DNA from 4 places in the Psychrosphaera ytuae genome. Region 3 is predicted to be linked to each of the others. Evidence: predicted binding sites of a transcription regulator. Region 3 holds the regulator's gene; each other region holds the start of a gene.
The links. The regulator sigma-54, encoded in region 3, starts transcription at its own class of promoters, with help from an activator protein. The targets are predictions, from matches to a motif close to GTTGGCACGNNNNTNGNNT.

Region 1 (5,148 bases), 410 kb from region 3:
TGGGCTCAAATCAGGTTGCTCTTGCAGCATTAATGCAACAATGCCGGTTGTAACAGCCGTCGCTTGCGAAGTACCTGACATAGAGAAATAGTTATACTCATCACCATACATGCCATAGTTTTGCATTAGGAACGAATCCTGACCTACAAGACCTTGCATGTGAGCGCCTGGAGCAACGATTTCTGGCTTGATGAAACCAGCGTGCGTCGGACCTGAGCTTGAGAAAGACGCCAACATATCGTCGCCGATGTTGTAAGGCGTGTAGTTATCAGTTGTAGCGCCAACAGTGATGATGAACGGGTTGTTTCCTGGTACGCCAACAGTAAGAGCATCTGGACCTGTGTTACCAGCTGACGCAACGACAGTGATGCCTTCTTGCCAAACTTTAATTAAAGCGCGGTTAATTGGGTCGAAGTTATAAAGAGACTGTACTTCAGAGCCAAACGATAAATTTAACACCTTGATGTTTAGTTCATCTTTGTTTTGAAGAACGTAATCAATCGCTGTCAAAATATCGGCATATGTAGAGCTGCCTTCACCATCAAACGCTTTGATAGAGATTAGGTCAACATCTGGTGCGATACCGTTGTAAGAAAGGGTAGCGTAACCTTCGTCTGTTGTCGTTGACGAGCTGTTAGCAATTAAGCTAGTTACATGAGAACCATGGCCATACTCGTCTTCAAGTACGTCAATAACGCTTACGCGGTGGATATTACGTTGCTCGCCGTAAGTGTTGTACTCTAGCTGTTCAAAGCTATCTAGACCTGAGTCGATAACTGCAACACCAACACCACGACCTGTAATACCAACTTGGTGTAGTTGATCAGCGTTTACCTGAGCAGGGAAGTAGGTATCACGGTTTTCACCACGGGTTACTTCTTCCTTAACAGAGTTCATTGCTACTGTTTCACCGCTCATTAGGTTAAAGCTAATACGGTAGTCTTGGTCATTGACGTTTTGTAAATCGTCAAACTTCATAGTTAGCTTTAATTTTTTACCTGGTTTTACTTCAACTGGCTCATCGAAGTAATAAGTGATGTGTTGACCAGTTACTTTTTTTGCAACTAACTGACCATTCACTTTTAACTTTTTAAGTTCACCGTTTTCGGCAGGCCAATCAATTGCAACGCTATCAACAAAACCTGTTTCTTTAGTGCGGTTTTTGGCAACCCACACCGCTTTTTTCTTGTCGGTTTTGAAGCGGATTGGTTGGCTGTTTTGCCACTCATTCGACTTTGAATTTATTTGTACTTTTGCATCTGAGAACATACGGATCAGTGGGTTTGTCTTTTTGATCGCAGAAACTTGTTCATCTGTTAATAAGGCAGAAATTGCCGGAATAACGGCAAAGTCGTGTACAACCTTACCACCGATTTTGTTGACCAAAGTGATCATTGACCCTTTGCTTGCACCCTGCAAGATGTATGCGTTTGTTGGCTGGTAGCTCTTCATGCCAGTCAAGGCGATGACTGAGGCCACAAGACTTACTACAGCAAACACCAAACTCCATTTCTTATTGCTTAATCTTGGTAAAAACATACTGATGTATACCCTTTTTTTATTATTGGATTAAATTTAAAGCAGGTTTCATGCCAGTAACATTATGAGAAATTAGACAAAATTCTGACGTTGTGAAATTTGTTTTAATAAAAGTAGTGTTTTTACCAAATATAGAAAAAATAAGGTGTTAGAGGATATTTATAACAAAAAACCAGCGGCAATAGACGCTGGTTTTGATTTTTTAGGTTTATCGCGGTCAAACGACAATGTCGCTATAGTCCCCTGACTTTAATTAGTCGTGCTCCAATACAGAGTACAGCCATCAGTAAGTAGCCGCCAAAAACAACAACCATCCACTGTGGCATGGACAAGCCTAAAAACAGCCAATCTATGTCACCACAGGTGCCTCTTGGCTCAAATACCGAAGGCAACCACTCGTGGATAGGCATCCAGCTTGGATAATTTGGGAAAACATCACAGCTCATTAACAACATGAAGTTATCGGGATTTTGCATTCGAACATGTTCGATGGCGAGTTTTAACCCCCACACGCTAGCTACAAGCCATGCCAATAGGCTGCTTACTCTCAAAATACGCGAAGATGGGTTGATTAGGGCCGGAATAGTTGCAAACAATATTCCTGCAACCGCTGTGCGTTGATAGACACACATAATGCAAGGCTCTAAGCCCATTCCATATTGAAAATATAACGCGATAGCTTCAAACGTAAATGCTGATGCTGCTAATAACAACCATGGCCAGCGAGATGCTGGCCATGATGAAAGAGTGTGTACTACTGACATGTCTATTAGTGACCTGAGCTGGTTGCTTCACCCAAGCCAGTATGGTGCTGGATGTAACCGTGATCGTACAACCATGCTGTCATATCATTTAAGCCGTAGTAGGTCATTAAAATACCGACAATAGACAATACAAGTGTATACGGTATAGCCATGAATACCATGCGGCCGTATGACAATCTAATTAACGGTGCAAGTGCAGATGTTAATAAGAACAAGAAAGCCGCTTGACCGTTTGGCGTTGCAACAGAAGGTAGGTTAGTACCAGTGTTAATTGCAACAGCAAGCATATCGAATTCATCGCGAGTGATAACACCATTTTTAAGAGCAGCTGCAACTTCGTTGATGTATACCGTACCAACAAAAACGTTATCACTGACCATGGAAAGAAGGCCGTTAGCAATAAAGAACATAACTAGCTTAGTCGTCCCTTCAAAAGTCAGAACCCATTCAATTACAGGTGCGAACAACCCTTGGTCAACAATTACTGCAACGACAGCAAAGAACACCACTAGTAGAGAGGTGAATGGTAATGCTTCTTCAAATGCCTTACCTAATGCGTGCTCATCAGTAATACCCGCAGCAGAGGTTGCTAAGATAATAATTGATAGACCAATTAAGCCAACGGTAGCTAGGTGAAGTGCTAAGCCAATAACTAGCCAAACTGCAATAACACCTTGTGACCAAAGCTTAACTTTGTCACGTTTAGTCATTTTTGCGTCGTTGTCTGCATCGTAGTCCATAAGGATCAGGCGAACTTGCTCTGGTAACTCTGCGCCGTAAGAGAATATTTTGAACTTCTCTAAACAGTAAGTCGTTAATAGACCAGCTATTAATGCTGGAATTGTGATAGGAGACATACGGATTGCAAATTCAACGAATTGCCATCCAGCACGTTCAGCAATAACCAAGTTTTGTGGCTCACCAACCATAGTACAAACACCACCAAGTGCAGTACCAACACCAGCGTGCATCATAATGTTTCGCATGAACGCGCGGAATTGCTCAAGATCTTGGCGCTTAAGGTGGTCTAAGTGGTCATCGTCCGTGTGGTCGTGATCGATGTGATGAAATTGTTTTCCAGAGGCGACTTTGTGATAAATCATATAGAAGCCAGTAACAACGGTAATGATTACGGCAACAACGGTTAACGCATCTAAGAAAGCAGACAAAAATGCAGCCGCAAAAGTAAATGAAAGCGACAGAGCAATTTTAGAGCGGACTCTCAATAGCATCTTTGTAAAAGAGTACATGAGTAACTCTTTCATAAAGTAGATACCAGCAACCATGAATACCAACAACAAGATTACGCTTAAGTTAGCTGAGATTTCATGTTCAACGTGGCTTGGCGTTGTCATACCAATTGCAATTGCTTCAATGACAAGCAACCCCCCTGGTTGCAGTGGGTAACACTTTAGCGCCATAGCTAAGGTAAAAATAAACTCAAGTACTAATGCCCAACCAGCAATGTATGGGTCAATAGCAAATAGTATAGGGTTGATAATAAGACATGCGATAATGGTTAACTTGTACCATTCTGGCGAATTGCCTAAGAAGTTTTGATAAAAAGCACTCAATGAACTTTGTTGCATTGTTCCTAGCCTTCCTTATGATTTTTTTTAGAATTTTAGTTCTTATTTGAAATTTAATGTACTAAAAATGCAATTGAATTCATAATCATTTAACGGTTTTTTAAGAAAATATACTAGTAAAATTAGCGTTAAATTGATTGGTTGTGCAAATCAAACCTTCTGGTACAATCAGTTTTAATTATTCCAGAAACGAAGTAGTTACATGAAAATAATAAAGGCGCAGAGCCCAGCAGGGTTTGCCGAAGAATACATTGTAGATTCAATTTGGAACAACCGCTTCCCTCCAGGTTCTATCCTGCCTGCAGAGCGTGAGTTGTCAGAATTAATCGGTGTTACTCGTACAACATTGCGAGAAGTATTACAGCGTTTAGCACGAGATGGATGGTTGACAATTCAACATGGTAAACCAACCCGAGTGAACAACTTTTGGGATACTTGTGGCGTCAACATTTTGTCGACTTTAGCAAAGTTGGATATCGACGGTGCCGTCGATTTGATTGACCAATTATTGTCCGCTCGAACAAATTTGAGTGCAATATATATCCGTGGTGCGATTAAAAACAATCCAGAAAAAGTGATTCAACTCGCTAAAGAAGCACTAGAGGTTGGTGACGATCCTCAACAGTTTGCTGATGTCGACTATCGATTGAACCACGAATTAGCCCACGCTTCGGGTAATGCGATTTACGTGTTAGTTCTTAATGGCTTTAAAGGTTTCTGGGAAAAAATCGCAAGTTACTACTTCTCTCATGATGAAGCACGAGAACTTGCTAAAGCCTACTACGCTGATCTCGTTCGATTTGCTGAAGCCGGTAAACACGATGATTCAATTTATATGATCCGTAAATACGGTATCGACTCTGGCAAAATCTGGCAGAGAGTTCGAGAAGAGTTTCCGACAGACTTAATCGAATAGAATAAGAAAAACAGAAAAAAGCACCTCTAAGGTGCTTTTTTTTGTTGTCTAGCATAGGCTTAGGTATAGACCAGATTGCATAATTGCTGAGCGTTTAATACACTCGATATATGCCGCAATTAGAAATGTTTCAGATACCGAGTCCGTGTATTGGGATTTGCCAAAATGGTCCCAATGGCTACTGCTATGGTTGTTTTAGAAGTCGAGATGAGCGGTTTTATTGGACCAAGTTAGAAGACGAGCAAAAGCGCCATGTTATAAAGCTTTGCAAAATGCGCAAAAGACGTTGGCTTGCCAAACAAGAAGAGCGCCGTATCGAGGCTCAAAACTTACCTGCAGA
Region 2 (5,148 bases), 330 kb from region 3:
GTTGCCATTTGAATCCATCAAACGCACATTGGCGGTTTTGTTATTAGCCATTGTCGAATCGACTCCTAAAAACATAATGTGCAATCCGCCAGATTCAAACACCACTTCACCATTGGCTGGAACAGTAACATTATCCAGTTTGATCATTTTCATCAGACCACCTTGATGTAGGTGTTGATGAAATTCGACGCGTTTAGCGATAGGTGATGAAGCTGAAACCAGCTTTACATCTTTATCGCTGTTATTCTTTACTATTAAATATCCTGCAGTGTTAACTGCGCCTGGGATAACTGCTCGAACTTTTGCGTTTTCAGTCGATAATTGATCCAATTCAGCCGCCTGACTCGATAATCCAATTAAAGATAAAACAATTAATATAATGTTTTTCACGTGATGGCACTCCAAGTTTAGTCCAATTTAGCCATCATACCCATGCAATTAGTTGATTGGAATAATAATTAACGGTAGATCTCAGGCTTATTATCACTTCTCTTTGAAATAAAATACGCCGCTGCAATTAATAACACTAATGGCCAAACCGCACTTAAGCCAGCCAAGACCAATGCGCCAAAAACCATTGCAATAGCGACAAAAATGCCAGCAAAAACACTAAACAGCACGCAACCAATTATAAAAAAGACCAATACAGCAATCCCTAAGCCTAGTAGGTTTCCTGCCCAATCACCGATATCAATCCAATGTAAAAATGACTCTGTATGAAAGTAGAAGCCAGGCATAATGCTCAAGATCAAAAACAGAACAAAAAGTGCCCCTACGACTTTAACAAAATTAGACATATCCTTTCTCCAAAAACTGTTTATTTATCCAACCAAACACTAATAAAAGCGTTTGGTTGGCATTAATACAGATGCTAAAAAGTAGCCGAAGACGCCCGCAAGTGGTGCGAACAATGTGAACAATACAGCCGCGGTTCGCACACCCCAGACAGGGAGATTAAAATGACGTCCAATACCTGCGCATACTCCAGTAAGTTTTCTGTTTAACTGATCTTTACAAATTGGGTCACCAATATATTGCTTGTTCATCACGGTCTCCTTAAGCATTCGCTACTTTTTTCTTTAAAGCCTCTAACTGCTCGTTTACTTCAGATTCTGTTTCGAGTTTTCTAAACTCATCTTGAAGACTAGAAGTCGTCAAATCATAGGCATCAACTTGACTTTCTAACTCGACAACCTTTCGCTGAAGCTGCTCATATTTTTGGTTAACGGTATCTATCTTGTTGCTCTCAAGTGCACTGCGACTGCGTAACTGAACTTCTACTGTCGTTACTCTGCGGTCAATACGCTTCACGTTCTCACGAGCTTCAGTTAGCTTTTGTTGTAAGCGATTAGTATCTTCCGTTATTTTTGCCAGGTCTTCATCAGCAGCAGCAACATGCTTTTCTAAAGCGACCACGTCTGCGTTCAAACTATTTTTGACCACAAGCGCTTCCCTTGCCAAATCTTCACGGCCCTTTGTCAAAGCGATTTCGGCCTTTTCGCTCCACTGCTGCTGTTGTGCTTGTAAATGTTCTAGCTTACGCGTGGCATGTTTTTTTTCTGCAATACAACTTGCTGCGTGGCTACGAGCTTCTACTAACGCTTCTTCCATTTCTTGAATGACAAGTCGCAGCATGTGTTCTGGTTTTTCTGCTTTATCTAAAGCAGAGTTTATATTTGCATTTAAAACATCAACGAATCTTGTAATAACACCCATGTCGTTCTCCTTAGAATCTTTACATTGTTATTTAGTGTTCCAATACTTACTTCCAATTGATGTGCCAAAATTAAAACAAACGCAAGGTTATGATTTTTAATAACTTTTTAAATTGCACAAGTTTCGCGATTGAATCAGGCAAACCGCGATTGGTCAATTTAACCACAAGGGTTAGTGAATTTAACCAAGCTTATGATTTGCCCATTGAGTGCAAAAAAATGAAATAACGCCAAAGTAAATGTGAGTAATCACACACTAGATAAGTAAACAAATAATGAGGTTAAAGGTTTGGTGGATTTAAACAGTAGGAAATTGACTAGAAAGCGTAGAAGAGGGGAAAACAACTGCGTAGCAAATTGACTGCGAACTAATTTGCTACTTTAAATTAATGAAACCAATATAAGTCGTGTAAATATTTACAAAACCATAAACGATACCCAAGCTCAATACAGGTGAGAGCACTACAAGAAGTAAAGTTAAAAGGCTCACCATATTATTCACCAAGCTCTGACTGTTTTACAGAAAACTGTTTTTTAGCCAATGCGATTGAGTGTTTTGCTTGAAACAAAAAAGTATCTTGAATATCAATTTTTGTCTGATATTGAACTACTTTCCTTACCGCATTTACTTCTTGATGCACAGCTTGTGTTAGCGCTTCTGTATCATTTAAGTTTGAAATAGATACTGGTGAAGTAAGAGCGATACTAGTTGCTAAGATTAAAGATTGCATGATGTTTCTCCTTTAGTTAAATGTGTATATCTTTAGTCGCTATAACATTTACAAAGGTTGTGCCATCAATTAAAAAATTAATAAACCACTGTTATATAATGATTTATTTTAATGATTCTGTTTGGCGAGTAGTTGGGTGATAAAGAGTTTTACCACCCGAATGGTTAATTTGACTAACTATTAGTCAATTCCTCTTTCTCTAAAAAAAGACGTTGCATCAAATAACAAGTCCTTGCCTTTTCGGTCTGTTTTAACCGCATTTTCACTTAAATAGCGACGCCATATTTTTGCGCCTGGCAACCCCTGATAGAGACCCATCATGTGACGTAACACATGCCACGCTCTGCCACCGTCATCCTCATGGGACTCTATATAGTCACCTATTTGTGATAATACGTCTGAGCGTTTTACCTTTGGTTTATCAACGCCATATATAATGTTGTCAACGTCGGCCATAATATAAGGGTTGTGGTAAACCTCACGGCCCATCATTACACCATCAACGTGTTTGAGGTGTTCTAAGGATTCTTCAAAGGTCTTAATTCCACCGTTAATAATGATTTCTAGCTCAGGAAACAGCTCTTTTATCTTGTAAACGCGAGGATAATCTAAAGGAGGAATATCACGATTCTCTTTAGGAGAGAGACCCGTTAGCCAAGCTTTTCGAGCATGAATGATAAACGTCTCGCAGCCAGCTTCTTTAACTTTAGTAATAAAATCTAACAGAAACTCAAAACTATCCTGATCGTCTATTCCAATGCGAGATTTTACTGTGATAGGAATTGTCGTAACGGCTTTCATCGCCGCAACACACTCCGCCACCAATTCTGGTTTTGCCATCAAGCAGGCACCAAACATACCATTTTGAACACGATCTGAAGGGCAACCTACATTAAGGTTTACCTCATCATAGCCGCGTTCTTCTGCCAATTTAGCGCAGTGTGCTAAAGCTTCAGGATCACTGCCACCCAGTTGTAACGCAACAGGTTGTTCAAACTCATTAAACTTTAAAAAGTCACCTTTGCCATGAATGATCGCACCGGTTGTAACCATTTCTGTATACAAGACAGCGTGAGACGACATGGCACGATAAAAATAGCGACAATGTCGATCAGTCCAATCCAACATGGGAGCGACACAGAATTTACGATCTAACTTCTTTTTTGACATGGGGAGCTCTTAATAATAACTAACTCAAAATGTGAGCCTGAACTAATTTTTGACGATTAAAATTAAATTATGAGAAAGGCGGATTTTAGCACATAAACCCGCATATTCATTACTGAGAGCTCATATTATTAGTGAGTTATTCACCAAAAGCGCCGGCCGCTCCAGGGAAGACCACAGGACTTTCTGTACCATCTGTACTCACACTTGCAACACCAAAAAAGTAGTTATCTATTACAACATTTTTTAAAGTGTATTCAGTAACGTTGCCGACAAATTTACTGTATTGCCATTGCGGCGCATCGGTATAACGCCAATAAATTTTGTAGCCTGCTAATTGTGGGTTTTGCTCCGCGTTCGCCTGTGCCCAAGAAAGTGTAGTATCTGGCTTAACTGCACCACTGATCTTTACATTAGCAGGTGGGGTAGGTGCCCATGCCATGGACGCAAGACTTACTGCATTAAGCGCTGTCAGCTTAGCGGCATAATCAAAATCCACGCCATCGATTGTATCGCCATACTCAATACCATTTTCAGTTCTGAGATCTTGGTGTTGGCGATTGTAATTCTCATTTGTTTCCATAATTCTAACGCCTGGATAGCCAAGGTCATTAAAAGGACGATGGTGTCCTCCACGACCAAAACGGTCTAAACGATACACTACCATTGTGTCTAAATTCGGAATGTAACGGTCCGCCATTAGGTCTATATAACGAGCCAAATTTCTACTTGGAGAGTCAACTTCGCCACCGGTAAAACGACGAGTACGAGCTTCTGAGGTTGTCTCAGTTTGACGAGTACCTTCAGCAAAAATTCTAGCCGTTGTATTATTGATGACACCGTTGATACCTTGAACATTACCAATCATATCATTGTTCAAAACAGCTTTTAGGCGCCAATTTTCCTTTTGCGCATACTCTGCCAAAATCTTGCCACCAAATAGGCCTTGCTCTTCACCTGCTAATGCTGCATATACAATACTGCCGTTGAATTTATATTTACTTAATACTCTTGCAGCTTCTAGAGTACCCGCGACACCAGATGCATTATCATTTGCGCCCGGAGAATCAGAAGTAAAGTCCATAACGTCCGTAACGCGAGAATCTATATCGCCTGACATTAGAACATAACGGCCCGGGTCTGTTTCACCACTCTGAATCGCTATGACGCTGACTACTTCTGTGGCATCAGGGATTCGCTTTTCACCTTTGATTGTTTTTGATTGGTAAAACACCTGTAAACAGCCACCACACTCTGCAGAGATCTTGTCGAATTCCGCTTTTATCCAGCGCCTAGCAGCACCAATTCCCCTCGTGTCGGATTTCGTATCAGATAGCGTGTGACGTGTACCAAAGCTAACTAATTTTTCTATATCTTTTTCTATGCGTTCAGCTGATACTTGTTCAACAATATTATGTAAGTCCGCATCTACTGTATGTACTCTATTATTATCAAGTGCACTTACGGAAGTACTAACCAGAGCAGAAAGAGGAAACAACCAACTTATTTTTGTTAACTTTATTCGCATAAAGATT
Region 3 (5,148 bases):
AGGTCTGGTTCCCAGTGTGGGTTAGGCAAAAAGCGCGCATCAAAAACAAAGTCGATATCGTTTGGAACACCGTATTTAAAACCAAATGATTCAAAGGTGATCACTAAGTCTTTATCAGATTTACCCATGATCTTTTCTCGGATCATTTCGGTCAGCTGATGAACATTTAAATCTGAAGTGTCTATGTACAAGTCCGCTCGAGAGGCAAGTGCATCGAGCAACTTACGTTCTTCTATAATTGCATCTGGTAGAGAATTTTCACCTTTGGACAAAGGGTGCAAGCGACGTGTTTCGCTGTAGCGACGGATCAATACATCGTCTTTTGCATCAATGTACAGAACGGTCGTTTTAACGCCCTTTGGTAAAAAGTCTAAGTTATCGAGTAACTCTTGTTCTGAGCTGGGTAAGTTGCGCACATCAATGCTGACCGCAACCTGAGGATAATTGGTTGCGAGCGAGTGAGATAGCGCAGGTAATAGATTTACTGGTAAATTATCAACGCAATAATACCCAAGGTCTTCCAAAACCCTAAGTACGACTGTCTTCCCTGAGCCAGAACGGCCACTTACGATAAAAATATGCATATTATGCGGCTTCAATTATGTTGTAGAGATCGTTATCCGTTTTCGCTCCTCGAATCTTACGTAAAATCTCTTTGTTGTCAAAGATTTCGGCAATATTCGCAAGCGTTTGTAAATGCGTTTCACATTGGTCTTCTGGCACGATTAAGGCACAAAAAACATCGACAGGGCGATTATCAATTGCGTCGTAATCAACTGCAGGGTGGCTTACAAGAAGAACCGCAACGACCTTGTTGCCCTCTGGTTTGATTTTGCCGTGTGGAATAGCAACCCCGTTGCCAATTCCTGTGCTTCCTAGTTTTTCACGGTTCATCAAACTCGCTAACACTTCAGAGCAGTTCAAATCCGGTAACTGGCTACTAGCAATCTCTGCAATATGTTCTAGGATTTTCTTTTTGCTTTGGCAGTCTGATAACACTTTGGTGCATTCAGGCTGCAGAAGTACTTTTAATTTCATGGCATTTTTACTGCTTGGGTCTTTTGATTTTCGTCTCAAAAGATGAGTTAAAAGGCGCCGTCCTTAGCGCCTCTAGTATTACTTAAAATTAACCTTTAGTGCCGAGTTAATTTTTCTTTGTGTTTTTTGACCTGACGGTCAAGTTTATCAATTAAAGAATCAATGGCTGCGTACATATCACTATGTTCAGATGTGGCAAAAAGTTCACCACCATTAACATGCATAGTCGCTTCTGCGCGTTGTATCAGTTTTTCGACGTCTAAAATCACATGGACGTTGTTAATATGATCGAAATGACGTTCTAATTTTGCAAATTTCGTATCTACATAGTCTTTTAATGACTCAGTAGGCTCGACGTGACGACAAGTTAGGTTAATTTGCATATGCTCTTCCTTCTTTTGATTTGATTGGTGAAACTACACCAATCGTTTTCTTTGGTTTGAAGGGGGAATGTTTAACGATTCCCGGTATTTTGCGATAGTTCTCCTGGCTACTTGGATGCCCTGTTCGGCCAGGATATCAGCAATCTTACTGTCACTTAGCGGTTTAGCTTGGTTTTCTGCAGCAACTAGCTTTTTGATTAAGGCGCGGATAGCGGTAGATGAACATTCACCGCCATTTTCAGTACTGACGTGACTTGAGAAGAAGTATTTGAGTTCAAATATTCCTCTTGGTGTGTGCATGTACTTTTGAGTCGTCACACGTGAGATTGTTGACTCATGCATATCGACCATTTCCGCTACATCATTCAATACCATCGGCTTCATCGCTTCCGGCCCATATTCGAAAAAGGCTTGCTGCTGTTGCACAATACAATTTGATACTTTTAACAATGTGTCGTTTCTACTTTCCAAACTCTTAATAAACCACTTAGCTTCTTGTAAGTGAGAACGAACAAACTGCGCGTCAGAATTGTTCTTTGCCGTTTTAGACAGTGAAGCGTATTGTTCGTTCACTTTAATTTTAGGCATAGAATTCGGATTTAGCTCAACTATCCAACGACCTTTTTTCTTAACCACGCTCACATCAGGGATGACGTAATCAATTTCGTCTTTAATCACTATGCTTGCAGGGTTAGGGTTGAGGGTTTGAATCAGCTCTAGTGTTTCTTTGAGCTCGTGTTCTTTGAGTTTGGTTTTGCGGATAATCGTGCGGTAATCACGGTTACCCAATAAATCTATGTGTTCTTGAATGAGGTCAATGGCCTCTTTTTTCCAAGGTGTGTCGTCGCTGTATTGACGTAACTGCACAACCATACACTCTTGCAATCCTCGGCATGCGACACCGATAGGGTCGAAGTTTTGGACGCGTTTTAAGACGGCTTCAACTTCTTCTATTTCAACGTCTTCAATATCAACTGCCTCTACAATGTCTTCAGTTGAAACAGTTAAAAAGCCTTTTTCGTCTATGGCATCAATGATAGCCGTGGCAATTGCCAGATCATGTTCAGAAAAAGGGGATAGATTAAGCTGCCAACGTAAATGATCTTGGATGTTGGTTGTAGTCTCACCTTGATAGACAGTGTCTTCACCTTCATAAGCCGGCCCAGAACTAGCAGGGGCTGCGCTCATGTAATCATCCCATGTAGAGTCTGTAGGAAGCTCATCTCCCATGGTTTGATCTTGCAGTGCTTCGTTAGTGCTTATCTCGTCCTTGGTCCATTCGATTTCGTCATCGTTACTCGCGCCGTTTTCTTGGCTTTCTTGATGAGTGTCGATTTGAGTAACTTCCGAGGCTTCTTGGCCATCGTAGTTATCAAAGTCATCGGACTCCAATAAAGGATTGCTATCCAAGGCTTCTTGGATTTCTTGTTGCAATTCCAAAGACGACAGTTGCAACAGTCTAATCGCTTGTTGCAATTGCGGGGTCATTGTTAACTGCTGACCCATTTTGAGTTGGAGTGTAGGTCTCATCTTATCCGGAACTTACTGACTTAATTAAGATTATCTCTTTATAAATTATCAAAGTTTGAACTGGTCACCAAGATAAACTTGCTTAACGATCTCACTTTCTAAAACTTCCGCTGGGGTGCCTTCGGCAATTAGCTCCCCATGACTAACGATATAGGCTTTTTCACAGACATCAAGTGTTTCACGGACATTATGATCTGTAATTAACACGCCAATGCCCTTTGCCGTGAGTTGTTGAATAATTTTTTTGATATCGATCACTGAGATAGGATCAACACCAGCAAATGGTTCATCAAGCAAGATAATTTTAGGGTCTGCTGCAAGTGCTCGGGCAATTTCGACTCGACGTCGCTCACCACCGGATAGCGCCATACCCTGGCTATCTCGAATGTGGTCAATATGAAATTCGGCGATTAAATCATCCAGTAAATCAGCTTGCTGGTTTGCGTCAATGTCTTTACGCATTTGCAAAACTGACATGATGTTTTGTGAAACCGTTAATTTTCTGAAGATAGAAGACTCTTGCGGCAGGTAGCCGATTCCTTTTCGAGCTCGAACGTGCATAGGTTCGTGACTCAAGTCTATGTCGTCGAGCTGAATCAAACCTTTATCATTTGGTACAAGGCCAACAATCATGTAAAAAGTTGTCGTTTTGCCAGCACCATTGGGGCCTAATAAGCCTACGACCTGGCCGGCTTCTACTGACAAGCTAACGTCTTTGACGACCTGTCGACTTTTATATGACTTCGCTAAATGTTGAGCGACTAACTTTGTCATTAATCGTTACCTGAATCTTTTTCGTTATTTGTTTTTGGCTTGATTTTGATGGTTGTTGTAACACGACCATTGTTCTCGGTGCCACCAACTGCTTTAACGCGTTTGTTTTCTAAATCGAATGTAATGTTACCGTTTGCACTATCAACCACAGAACCGCCTTGACGATACTTTGCAGAGCCTCTCAATTCAAGAATTCGCTCGTTGACCAAATAGATGACTTCTGTCGCGTTCGCTTCTAGTTCATCGCCTTCTGAACTGCTCTGTGAAAAGGTAGCTGGACTGCCTTTTGCGATCAATTTTTCGGCGGCACCGTCTTTTGTGATGACATATAGCTCATCCGCTTTGATTTTCATCGAACCTTGGTTGATCTGAACATTACCTTTGAAAAACATAGTGTTCTTTTTAAAGTTTAAGTCTTGCTCTTGTGCATCGATAGTCAGGTCATCTGACGCCAATGCATTAAAAGTAGATAACAGAGTCAAACCCAGGGCTATAGCAAATTGTTTTATCGTCATTATTGATTTCCTTTCAGAATGGTTTGTACGTGTTTCGTCATTTTAACTCTGCCTTCTTTCAAATCAGCATTGAGTCCATATCCGGTAATGGTTGTTCTTTGTCCTTTAATAACAAACATTTTATCGGTTGTGACGAATTGTGAATTTAAATCGATTTCTAGAAAACTGGTTTCGATAGAATTAACCAGCTCGTTGTTGTCTAACTGTAACATTTGGACGTTTTCATCCAAGGTCAATTTACCATCTTGCATGTTGCCGACTTTGGCAGACAGTCGCCAATAGGGACTGTCGTTTTGGTAAATAATAAATTCGGGTTGTTCAAAGTAGGTTAGATCTAAATCGGCAAAATGCTCCATCTTTTGCGAGAAGACTTCTTGTTTTAAATTGCCAGTGTGATCAAACAACTCCTGATGTAGAAGCTTTGCAGTAAAATCTGGCACTAACACAGGGTCCGTATTACTGGCCGCTTGTTCCGTTGTATTAAAAGCGGGATACCACAGATAAATACTGATCCCGATAAAAATAAGAAGGACGAGTAATTTCTTTGGCATTAGCTGCTGGTTCCTGCAACAGTGGAGGTTAGGTAATGCTCGCCTTGTTGTGCCATGATAATAAGGTCCGTTAATTCTCGGACAGCGCCTTTACCACCGCCTGTTACCGTAACGTAATCGGCAACTTGTTTGACGTATGGGTGACCGTCGCTAACAGATACCGACAAACCTACTTTTCGCATCACAGGTAAATCCGGAAAGTCATCGCCGATAAAGCCTACTTGTTCAGCGCTGACGTTGAGGTCTTTGCACAATTCTTGGTAGCCAATCAGTTTGGTTTCCATGCCTTGGTAGACGTATTTAACGCCTAAACTTGCCATACGGCGGGCGACAATTTCAGATTTTCTGCCTGTTATA
Region 4 (5,148 bases), 250 kb from region 3:
TCGGCATTAATTACGTGCCCTTGTGTAGCTAACTTTCTAAAGAGCGCTTTGGTGATGTCGATGGACATCTTAGATAAACCCGCCTCGGTGCTTTCAAAAGACACGTCTTGGTGTTTGTGGTCGTAATTATCGGCGATATCGACCTGACAAATGCGGTTAGCACCATAATTGCGATGCATTTCGGACAGTACACCTATCTCTAGTCCCCAATCACTTGGTATACGCAGGTCATTTAGGACATCACGTCGAAACGAAAACTCACCCGATAACGAATACCTAAAGCTATCCATGTACTCTAAATACTCGTTGTAACCCAATACTTTTTGCAATGCTTTTAACAAGGGAGTGACTAACAGGCGGGTAACTCGGCCATTTAACTTGTCGTTCGCGACTCGTGCATAAAACCCCTTACTAAACTCAAAGTGCAGTAAAGGGTTGGCCACTGGGTAAATCAAGCGTGCCAATAACTGACGGTCGTACGTCGTAATATCACAATCGTGAAGTGCGACAGCTTCCGCCCGCTCAGTTGCTAACACATAGCCCATGCAATACCAAACGTTACGACCTTTTCCTAATTCAGTGGGAGCCAGACCCAATTTGTCTAACTTTTTGTGCAGTGCTTGTAGTCTCGGCCCATCATTCCACAATATACGGTGATGTTGTGGTAATTCGTCAAAAAATGACAAAGCGTGTTGGTATTCTTGTAGGTTGGCTCTGTCGAGACCGATAACAATCTGATTTAAATACGGAACATTAGTCAAGTTTCGGACTATCTTACTCAATGCAGGTCCTTGAAGCTCAGAATACAAACTCGGTAAAATCAAACCAAGCGGCCGAGACTTCGCAAACGAAATCAACTCCTTTTCCAAGTCCTCCGTGCTGCGTTGGGTTAAGTTATGCATCGTGGTGACCACACCGTTTTGATAAAAGTCTGCCATCGTTGTCTCCTCGTGCTCTCACACTATTTATGAAACTCTTTAATTATTTGATTAATGCCTTCAGCCCAGCCCTCAGGCCCCATTTGCGATGTTTGAATTAATGACTCTGTGCGTTTGAGCCTAGGATATGCGTGTTTGTGAGAGCGGATTTGAACAGCAACATCAGCAACTTCCAACATGTCGATATCGTTGTAGCTATCTCCTAAGGCGATGGTCATTAGTCCACCTTTAATTGAGTGCTCTACACCAAACTGTAATCTGAATTCATTTGTAAGCCATTGCATTGCATGGCCTTTATTGGTTTGCCCGCTAATGTGAAAAAAACGTCCCCCTTCCAACATATTTGCACCACGGTCGGACAAATAAATCGCCAACTGTTGCTTTTGACGCTCGTTACCTAGCCACTTAATGGGCTCGCTGAATTGTTTTTTGGACGCTAACAAAGCGTCTTGTTTAGACAGGCCGGTTTCTAATGCGATTTGATCTGAGCTCATTTGTGAAAAACCAATAAATGCATCACATAAACTCGAGGGAAGCTGATTTAAGAAATCTAAAATTTCGTCTCTTGCAATCGTAAACGATTTACACCAAAACTCATCTATTTGCACACACCCCTGCGGTACTTGGGGAAAATAATCCCGAGGTATATAAACCGCAGCCCCATTTTCGACAATAAAAGGCGTGTTAAGGCCGATTTGTTCAGTGATCACTTTAAGCTCGGCAAAAGTTTTACTCGTATTTGGAATTACGGGAATACTGGCGTGCTGAAGTTGTAATAAGGTCGGCTTGGCGGCTTCAAAGTTGTAGTCAAAGTGGTCTAGCAGGGTGCCATCTAGGTCAGTAAAAACAACAAAAGCTGGGACATCGCTCATTACTTTACTCCTGATATTGGGCGTGAAACGACCTGGTTGATACTGCGATCAGGAGCTAGCTCTATTACTAAATCAAAATTGCGATGACTATTAAGTGTGTGTTCAGTGAGCCTTTGATAATGTGAAACAAATCGGCGCAGTTGGTTAGCAGTCATCAATCCAGATGCATTTTTAGAAGCAACAGCTCTAAGCCTCTGCTCCTGCTCTAACCGCCATTCAAAAACACAATCAAAGCTCGGCGCCTTGAGCATGATCCAAAAGTCCATTAAGTTGTACAAAGGCAAAAAAGCTTGTTCGAGAACTCGGTCCGAATACTGGCGCCAAACTCCTTTGCCATCCTCTTTTTCTTCTAGACTGTTAACGGGCTCACTTAGCTGAAAAGGCGATTGCGGACGAGTGCCCCAGCACCAACCTTCTATTAAAACCAATTCAACGGGCTTATCAATGAAGCCCCAAGCCTCGATGGGATGTGGGTTATCTGTCGCTTTATTAAATCTTGGAATAGCAAAGCCAAGTTCTCGATTCTTTAACTTATGCAACACTGAAGTCAGCGATGCCATATCATGTGTACCCGGAACGCCCCTGGTAATAAACAACTGGTGCACTTCAGACGCTAATGCCTGTCGTTGTTGACGAGATAAATAAAAATCATCTAAGGATAAGGTGACTGAATTAACTTTATAAACTCGAGCAAGGTAATATTCGATAAATGCACAAAGCGTTGATTTTCCCGACCCCTGACATCCGTTAAAGCCGACAAAAAAAGGAGTATGTGCTTCATTTTTGTGCTTATGAAGTTGTTCAGCGATTGGAATGAACCACTTTAGTGCAACATTATAAAATGACTGAGGTAACTTATTTTCCTCAATAAACCTTTGTATTAGTTGGTCTTCCATCTACTTCCTTCGCTCATAATGCTGCGCTTTAAACTTTATTTATGAGAGAAGTTTCAACAAACGTGCCAGTGAAATTAGATACAAGCCTTTAATATCTCGATAATCAAATCGCAGACAAAAAAATCCCCGGCCAAAGCCAGGGATTTTTCAGATATCGTTTTTAAAAGGGATTAGCCTTTAGCACGAGAAGCACGCTTACGCTCAGCTTCAGTTAAGTGCTTTTTACGAATACGGATGTTTTCAGGTGTGATTTCTACCAATTCGTCATCGTCGATGAACTCAAGTGCTTGTTCAAGCGTCATGATAATTGGTGGAGTAAGAACCTGTGCGTCATCAGTACCAGATGCACGAACGTTCGTTAACTGCTTACCTTTAAGCGCATTAACCGTAAGGTCGTTGTCACGGCTGTGAATACCGATGATCATACCTTCGTATACTTCAGTACCGTGACCGATCATCATACGACCGCGTTCTTGAAGGTTAAATAGTGCGTTAGTTAGTGCCTTACCTGTTGCGTTTGCAATCAATACACCGTTCTTACGAGCACCGATCTCACCACCTTTGTGCGGACCGTATTCCATAAATGTGTGGTAAAGAAGACCAGAACCAGAAGTCAATGTCATGAATTCAGTTTGGAAACCAATTAAACCACGGCTTGGCATGATGAAGTCCATACGGATACGACCTTTACCATCTGGTGCCATGTCAGTTAGTTCAGCTTTACGAAGGCCCATGTTTTCCATGATAGAACCTTGGTGTGCTTCTTCAACGTCGATGGTTACTGTTTCGTACGGTTCTTGAATTTCACCGTCGATTTCACGCATGATTACTTCAGGGCGAGATACCGCTAATTCGTAACCTTCACGACGCATGTTCTCGATTAAGATACCTAAGTGTAATTCACCACGACCTGAAACGCGGAACTTGTCCGGATCTTCAGTTTCTTCAACGCGTAGTGCTACGTTGTGTACCAATTCGTTTTGTAGACGTTCAAGGATGTTACGAGAAGTAACGTACTTACCTTCTTGACCAGCAAATGGCGAAGTGTTTACCTGGAATGTCATTGTAACTGTTGGCTCATCAACCGATAGTGGCGGTAGAGGCTCAACTTCTGTCGGACAACAGATAGTGTCAGAGATCTTAAGTTCACCAAGACCTGTGATAGCGATGATGTCACCTGCTGTCGCTGAATCTGCTTCGTAACGCTCTAGACCTAAGTAACCAAATACTTTACCAACTTTACCGTTGTGGATTTTGCCCGCAGCCGTTTGAACAGTTACTTGTTGACCCGGTTTAACAGTGCCACGCATGATACGGCCAACACCGATAACACCTAAGTAAGAGCTGTAATCAAGCTGAGAAACCTGCATTTGGAATGCACCGTCGGCATCCACTTCTGGCGCTGGAACTTGGTCGATGATAGTTTCGAACAATGGCGTCATGTCTGTACCAGTCACGTCTTCTTCATGAGAAGCCCAACCGTTAAGTGCAGAGGCATAAACAACTTGGAAGTCCAACTGTTCGTCAGTTGCACCTAAGTTGTCGAACAAGTCAAAAACTTGGTCCATTACCCAGTCAGGACGTGCGCCTGGCTTGTCAATTTTGTTGATAACAACGATTGGCTTAAGGCCTTGAGCGAATGCTTTTTGAGTAACGAAACGCGTCTGTGGCATCGGACCTTCTTGCGCATCTACGATTAGCAATACAGAGTCAACCATTGACATAACACGTTCTACTTCACCACCGAAGTCGGCGTGTCCCGGAGTATCTACGATGTTTACACGGTAGCCGTTCCAGTCGATAGCCGTGTTTTTAGCAAGAATGGTAATACCACGCTCTTTTTCGATGTCATTCGAGTCCATGACTCGCTCATCTAAATCAGTACGAGAATCTAGCGTACCTGATTGTGCTAGAAGTTTGTCAACTAGCGTTGTTTTACCGTGGTCAACGTGCGCAATGATCGCTACGTTTCTTAGGCCCTTACGGTCGTTTGGCTGGCTCATTTGTATTCCTCAAAAAGGGTGTTTCGCCACGTTAAATTTTAAAACAAATTTCAAAAAATGTGCGACGGGTTTTTATCTGGCGCCGGATTATACATGAAAGCGCAGAAGATAAAGTGAATTAATTAAAAATAGGCTAATTTATTTACAATTGGTGGTAGATTTTTATCCGAATTTGCTTAATATAGTGTGGATCAAACATGGAGCTGTTGATTTATGAGGGAAAGTGCATTCAATTTTATGCAAGGCGTCTTTACGACTGTGTTAAGTCATAGTCTTGACCTATTTGCGTATATTGATAAAGAGTCTAAGTACCAATACATTAGCCAAAGTTACGCTGACTTTTACGGTTTAAACGGCCGTGAACTCATAGGTTGCACTCCACAACAAGTGTTTGATACCCATACCTTCGAAGATATTATCCAACCCAACATCGAAAAAT

Region 1: the regulator sigma-54 is predicted to act here: its motif matches at 1,579-1,597, upstream of J1N51_RS13530 (S8 family peptidase).
Region 2: the regulator sigma-54 is predicted to act here: its motif matches at 1,767-1,785, upstream of J1N51_RS10465 (PspA/IM30 family protein).
Region 4: the regulator sigma-54 is predicted to act here: its motif matches at 2,758-2,776, upstream of J1N51_RS10815 (kinase).

What each region holds. Positions count from the first base shown of each region.
Region 1 covers NZ_CP072110.1:3,078,008-3,083,155, forward strand. Annotated here, with positions in the region: gene J1N51_RS13530 (S8 family peptidase) at 1-1,539, opposite strand, end outside; gene dsbB (disulfide bond formation protein DsbB) at 1,773-2,303, opposite strand; gene nhaB (sodium/proton antiporter NhaB) at 2,309-3,892, opposite strand; gene fadR (fatty acid metabolism transcriptional regulator FadR) at 4,095-4,808, shown strand; gene J1N51_RS14800 (DUF1289 domain-containing protein) at 4,919-5,148, shown strand, end outside.
Region 2 covers NZ_CP072110.1:2,340,554-2,345,701, reverse strand. Annotated here, with positions in the region: gene J1N51_RS10480 (copper chaperone PCu(A)C) at 1-390, opposite strand, end outside; gene J1N51_RS10475 (hypothetical protein) at 459-797, opposite strand; gene J1N51_RS10470 (PspC domain-containing protein) at 837-1,046, opposite strand; gene J1N51_RS10465 (PspA/IM30 family protein) at 1,057-1,716, opposite strand; gene J1N51_RS10460 (hypothetical protein) at 2,210-2,446, opposite strand; gene dusA (tRNA dihydrouridine(20/20a) synthase DusA) at 2,627-3,616, opposite strand; gene J1N51_RS10450 (M28 family metallopeptidase) at 3,753-5,141, opposite strand.
Region 3 covers NZ_CP072110.1:2,672,256-2,677,403, forward strand. Annotated here, with positions in the region: gene rapZ (RNase adapter RapZ) at 1-584, opposite strand, end outside; gene ptsN (PTS IIA-like nitrogen regulatory protein PtsN) at 586-1,038, opposite strand; gene hpf (ribosome hibernation promoting factor) at 1,134-1,421, opposite strand; gene J1N51_RS11890 (RNA polymerase factor sigma-54) at 1,455-2,951, opposite strand; gene lptB (LPS export ABC transporter ATP-binding protein) at 3,000-3,725, opposite strand; gene lptA (lipopolysaccharide transport periplasmic protein LptA) at 3,725-4,240, opposite strand; gene lptC (LPS export ABC transporter periplasmic protein LptC) at 4,240-4,791, opposite strand; gene kdsC (3-deoxy-manno-octulosonate-8-phosphatase KdsC) at 4,791-5,148, opposite strand, start outside.
Region 4 covers NZ_CP072110.1:2,417,518-2,422,665, reverse strand. Annotated here, with positions in the region: gene J1N51_RS10825 (glycosyltransferase family protein) at 1-938, opposite strand, end outside; gene J1N51_RS10820 (HAD-IIB family hydrolase) at 962-1,810, opposite strand; gene J1N51_RS10815 (kinase) at 1,810-2,706, opposite strand; gene typA (translational GTPase TypA) at 2,877-4,709, opposite strand; gene J1N51_RS10805 (diguanylate cyclase domain-containing protein) at 4,923-5,148, shown strand, end outside.